2 regions of the Ruoffia tabacinasalis genome follow, and region 2 is predicted to be linked to the other one. Evidence: predicted binding sites of a transcription regulator. Region 2 holds the regulator's gene; the other holds the start of a gene.
What was found. Region 2 encodes Rex, which represses fermentation and respiration genes when NADH is low (regulators of the CRP and FNR family bind a similar motif). Its sites were predicted from a motif close to TTGTGAANTANTTCACAA; they were not measured.
Positions count from the first base shown of each region.

Region 1 (3,218 bases), on a different contig from region 2:
ACGGTAATTTTTCGTGTTTCGATTGTTTTACTTTCCACTGTATTCATTGTTTTTTGAACTGACTTAGTTGGTGTAGGTACTTCTTGAATTGTTAATTCTTCAGCTTTTTTCGTATCTTCTTCGAGTAAGTCTGCCAGGTTTTCTGGTTCCCAAGTTTCGCGTGGACGAATAATCGCATAGCCGTAATTATCACTTTGCTGGGCGATGTTGTACCAATCCAATTGATTGAAACTCTCCAGTAAGATATTAATTAATATGGCTTCTTCTTTAAAAATCATTTCATTGAATTCAAATTGAAAAGCCTCATAAGTGTCTCTTACTTTTGAAAACTTAATATCTGGGAATTTTACCATGGCTTTGTATGCGCGTTTGAATAAGTCACGAATCTCATCATCTTTTGCCCACATAACTTTTGGTGGGGCATCATGGCCGTAACTTTCCATGACCGAAAAGAATAAATGTTCTTTACGTTTGTAGTGGTTATCAAACTGCCCGATGATATCATATTGACGTTTAAGTCCTTTAATCATACCCTCAGTTAATTCTTCAACCGGCATATCTTCAAAGGTATCTAGTATATTGTTAATTCGAAGTAGGGCAGAGCGTAAGGCCATATTCTCTTCTTTGAATACAGTCACTGGGTGTCCGGGTTGGTCAGCATCTGGCGCTTTACCATCTTCAATCGCACCTTTGAACAGATTCGCGTGAACATTACATAGCTTTAGAACATCTTGAAAGGTAATCACACTATCACCATACATTAATTGATGTTCCATCATGGAGATTTCAATGGCACTCACACCCGTGAAATGCTCATTAAACTCATCCTGAACTGAGTCAGGATCTGCTCCATGATGCAATTTAAGAAGAATACCTTCTAATATATCTATGCGATTATCTGTATTATTACTCATTCACGTCACCTCCGATGACAGTATAGCCGTTCCATTGTAGTTCATTTATTAATTGTTCTAATGGTAAGTTGATTAATTTGCAGCCTTGTTTTAATGTGACAACTTTTCCAGCCGATTGTCTCATGGCTGGATTAGCTAAAGGTTTAAAGCCTAAATCGACAAGTATGTCGAGAAGTTCAGGGTGTGAATCAAGGACTTGTTTCACAGGTCTATTAAGGTCTACTTGATTTTCCATTTTCTTACTCCTTATAAAATTCGATTGATATTAATTCTATTTATGTATAAACTAAACGTACTATATTACATAATTCTAGCGAACAAAAAGTTCATAAGCAATATGAATAAAATAAATATATTATTTAAACGAAAGGAACGTCTTTTATGAATGAAGAATTTGGTATTCTATTCAAAAACGAAGCTTTAAAGTACGAAAAAGAATTACTAGAGCAATTAACAGGAGTCATCGATCCAGAATTAGGCATAGATATTGCGAACTTAGGCCTAATATATGAAGTAGATATGGATGAAGCAGGGAAGGTTGAAGTCATAATGACTTTAACAACTGCCGGTTGTCCTTTAGCAGACTTCATTGATAGTGATGTTAGATACCAATTAGCTAACTTTGACAAGATTACTGAAATCGATATTAAAGTTGTCTTTGAACCACATTGGGATTTATCTCGCATCTCACGTTTCGCTCGCATTGCTTTAGGTATTCCGAGTGACTTTATTCCGAATTAAATTTACTTATTTCGCAAGTCCTGTTTAACGACAGGGCTTTTTTTGTTCATTAACTTAAATTTTAGATAAATAATTGTTATAACCTATTGATTTGGATATAAAAATAGTTTATCATATATGTGTAATGATTCACAAGTAAAAATGTTTGCTTCGAATTTAAATAGAGGGGATACCATGGAAAAATTAGAAAACGAAAAAATGAATGTTAATCCTTGGGAAGGTTTTACAGGGACTAAATGGCAAGAGTCAATTGATGTTAGAGATTTTATTCAAGAGAATTATACTTTATATGAAGGCGATGATTCATTCTTGGAAGGTGCAACGATTGAGACTTTCGAATTGTGGGATCAAGTAATGGAATTAACTAAAGCAGAACGTGATGCTGGTGGCGTTCTTGATATGGATACAAAAGTTGTATCAACAATTACTTCACACGATGCGGGCTACTTAAACAAAGACATTGAAAAAGTAGTAGGTGTTCAAACTGACAAACCTTTCAAACGTAGTTTACAACCATTCGGTGGAATCCGTATGTCTGTTCAATCAGCAGAAGCTTATGGATATAAGATTGATCCAGAAATTGAACATATCTTTACAGAGTACCGGAAAACTCATAACCAAGGTGTATTTGATGTATACACACCTGAGATGCGTGCTGCTCGTCGTTCAGGAGTAATTACAGGACTTCCAGATGCTTACGGTCGTGGACGTATTATCGGAGATTACCGTCGTGTTGCATTATACGGAGTAAACCGTTTAATGGAAGAGAAACAAAAAGACTTCGCAAATATTGGTAACGGACAAATGAACGAAGAAGTTATGCGTCTACGTGAAGAAGTTAGTGAACAATACCGTGCCTTACAAGATTTAATTGAATTAGGTAATATTTACGGCTTTGATTTAACTCGTCCAGCTGAAACAGCGCAAGAAGCATTCCAATGGTTATACTTAGGATACTTAGCGGCAATTAAAGATCAAAATGGGGCAGCAATGTCATTAGGTCGTACATCTACATTCCTAGATATCTATATTGAACGTGATCTTGCTACAGGTGTGCTTTCAGAAAAAGATGCGCAAGAATTAGTTGACCATTTCGTTATGAAATTACGTCTAGTTAAATTCTCACGTACACCTGATTACAACCAATTATTCTCAGGAGATCCAACTTGGGTAACTGAATCAATCGGAGGGGTTGGGATTGATGGACGTCCACTAGTAACTAAAAACTCATTTAGATTCTTACATACATTATCAAACTTAGGACCAGCACCAGAACCAAACTTAACAGTGCTATGGTCACCAAGCTTACCAACTCATTTCAAACGATTTGTTGCGAAGATGTCTATTGACACATCAGCTATTCAATATGAAAATGACGACATTATGCGTCCAATTTACGGTGATGACTATGCCATCGCATGTTGTGTGTCAGCGATGGAAGTTGGTAAACAAATGCAATTCTTCGGTGCGCGCGCGAACTTAGCAAAAGCATTATTATATGCAATCAACGGTGGTGTCGACGAAATGACGAAAGCACAAGTTGGACCAAGTTACCAAGCAATT
Region 1 covers NZ_JBHSHQ010000066.1:6,616-9,833, forward strand. Annotated here, with positions in the region: gene ACFO5Y_RS10615 (DUF438 domain-containing protein) at 1-914, opposite strand, end outside; gene ACFO5Y_RS10620 (DUF1858 domain-containing protein) at 907-1,149, opposite strand; gene ACFO5Y_RS10625 (metal-sulfur cluster assembly factor) at 1,296-1,655, shown strand; gene pflB (formate C-acetyltransferase) at 1,830-3,218, shown strand, end outside.
Region 1: the regulator Rex is predicted to act here: its motif matches at 1,773-1,790, upstream of pflB (formate C-acetyltransferase).

Region 2 (3,218 bases):
GCGTAATTTGTTTAATACAAGTGTTGGTAATGCTTCTCCTTCAATATCTTCCGCAATAATTAATAACGGACGACTTGTTTGCATTACGCTTTCTAGTAAAGGTAGTACATCTTGGATGTTTGTAATTTTACGGTCTGTAATTAATACATATGGATTCTCAAGATCCGCGATCATTTTCTCGTTATCTGTGACCATGTATTGTGATAAGTAACCACGGTCAAATTGCATCCCTTCAACAACTGATAATTCAGTTTCAATCGATTGTGAATCTTCGATGGTAATAACGCCATCTTGACCTACTTTTTCCATAGCGTCAGCGATTAATTCCCCTACTTTTTCATCTCCTGAAGATACCGATGCAACTTGTGCAATCGATTCTTTTGAAGAAACGGGTTGAGATAATGATTGTAAAGCTTCTACAGCCGCGCGTGTCGCCATCTCAATACCACGACGAACACCTACTGGATTCGCACCAGCCGTCACGTTTTTCATTCCTTCACGTGCAATCGCTTGGGTTAATAATGTTGCAGTCGTTGTTCCGTCACCTGCAATATCATTCGTTTTAGAAGCTACTTCCATGACTAACTGTGCACCCATATTCTCGAAGCGATCTTCCAATTCGATCTCGCGAGCGATCGTTACACCATCATTTGTAATTGTTGGTGATCCAAATTGTTGATCTAATACGACATTACGCCCTTTTGGCCCTAATGTTACTTTAACTGTATCTGCTAAGATATCAACTCCACGTAGTAGAGCTGCACGTGCATCTTCTGAAAATCTTAAATCTTTTGCCATATAATATTCTCTCCTTTAAATTCGATATTATGCTAAGACTGCTAATAAATCTTTGTGTTCAATAATCAACAATGACTCATCGCCATGTTCAACTTCTGTTCCAGAATAATTCTTGAAGAACACTGTGTCGCCAACTTTAACGCCATCTTTTTCTTCAATTTCTGGTCCAATTGCCACAATTTCACCGTATTGTTCTTTTTCTTTAGCTGAACTTGGTAATACGAAACCACTTGCTGTCGTTTCTTCTGTTTCTGCCACTTTGATAACAACACGTTTTCCTAAAGGTTTAATCATATTATACCCTCCAAATGATTTTTATTTTTATATTTAGCACTCGTTTTATTTGAGTGCTAATGGTTTAATCTTATAATAGTCTAAATTGGTCAAAAAATCAAGTCATTGAATTATTTTTTTCGAAAAAAAAAGCACACCTTTTGGCATGCTTTACAATTATTTATTTTCAAAATCAGAGAAGTCCTCTGCATCATCCATATTACTATCAATGAAGTAAATGAGTGTCTGTAGTTCATTTGTCAGGTCCACATTTTGAACACGAACGTTGCGTGGTACATCAAATCTAAGTGGCGTGAAGTTCATGATTCCTTTCACTCCCGCCTCGATAATTCGGTTCACGATATCTCCTGCGACGTCTTGTGGGACTGATAAAATAATAATTTCAATTTGTTGTTGTTGGATTTGCTCTTCCAATTCATCCATTGAATAAACTGGGACACCACGTTGAATTGTTCCAATTATGTCAGTATTTACATCAAACGCGGCTCCAATTCGAATATTGCTATTCTTCCGGAAATTGTAGTTAATCAGTGCATTCCCCAAATTACCTACACCCACCAGTCCAACCGACGTTAAGCGATCTTGATTCAAAATACGCGAGAAAAAGTCTAATAAGTGATCCACATCGTAACCGTAACCACGTTTCCCCAATGCCCCGAAGTATGAAAAGTCACGACGAATGGTCGCACTATCTACTTTTACAGCTTCACTTAATTCCGTTGAAGAAATGCGCTTTTTCCCTGCATGTTGCAAGAATCGTAAATACCTATGATAGATGGGTAATCTCAAGGCAGTCGCTTTTGGTATTTCTTTTGCCATAAATTGCCTCCTCCTAGGTTTATCTATATCTAATTTTTAAGTCATGCTCATTATAGCACTCCTTCACAAACTTTGTCCAAATGTAACCTTCGAGGGTTTACAATTATTGTGAATTCTGAGCCTATTTAGCCTAACTTTTATATTCTAATATATTTTATAGTGAGAATAAAGCTTTTTATGTGAAATATTATGCAAAATAGTAATTAAATTCGAATATGGTGATGATTGTTTGTGAAAATTGGTGATTTTTGTCGGAAACGAGCACTCGAATTTTTTTCGAATGATTGTTTAGTCCGAATCGAGCACTCGAATTATTTTTGAATGATCGTTTAGCCCGAATCGAGCACTCGAATTCATTTCGAGTGCTTGTTTAGCCGGAATCGAGCACTCGAATTTTTTTCGAGTGCTCGTTTATCACGGAATATCCCGGAATCGGAATTTTAGATCATCAAATGCGTCTTCCATCCGCTTCATTGGGTTAATATAGTCAGCGGTCCGGCCGCGGCTATGTACTTTGAAATATTTCTTTAGGACGTGTCGGATTGTATTATGAATGCCTTTCGTATCTTGGTAATAATTTAGGGTTCTTCGAGTCAGCGGCTGGTCATAGTCTAGGATTGCTAAGTCGCATAGGGTTCGCAACACTGCTTTTTCTTTTGACTCGCGGTAGCCACATGACCGGCAGACAACGTGATATCTTTCGGTTCCAACATCGATCTTGTGACCACCGCACCCGCAGCACACAATTCCTCGGTAGATCTGCGTTTTGTCAACATCTACTGGGCGCACTTTTGGGAATTTCCGGCGGCTCGCTCGCTTCATTAATTTTACCGCCACTTCTTCGGGGCGCCATTTTGCTCCGTAGGTTTCTTTTTCCAATTCTTTAAAATACTTATTGATTTGCCACCGCTTTAAATACAAGCCTTCGGCGCGTGAATCTGAGATTTGGACGGTGTCTTCTTCTTGAATGAAAACTAATTTTGTTTCGACTTCAGTCCGAATGCCCATTTCATCTAAAAGTGCTTCAAGAATTTCTCCCGCTCGTTTCATTTGGGTAAAGTAGTCTCTGGATAACTTCCACCCATTAGTGGTCCAAACGCCGTCGTGGTACTGATATTGGCTTAATAAATTTTTCACTTCAAACATGCGAATTGCGTTATTTGAAATAAGTAGTGCGTCAATTTGGGTTTCGCCGTAACGCATTTCAAAGGCTAGATCGGTCAGTAGTAGCATTTTGTTCGGCAAGACTTCGCTCACTATTTTCTCAAATTGAACTTCGCCTTGATACCCGCTTTGCATCTTTTCTA
Region 2 covers NZ_JBHSHQ010000055.1:19,583-22,800, forward strand. Annotated here, with positions in the region: gene groL (chaperonin GroEL) at 1-798, opposite strand, end outside; gene ACFO5Y_RS09235 (co-chaperone GroES) at 826-1,092, opposite strand; gene ACFO5Y_RS09240 (redox-sensing transcriptional repressor Rex) at 1,249-1,911, opposite strand; gene ACFO5Y_RS09245 (nuclease-related domain-containing protein) at 2,326-3,218, opposite strand, start outside.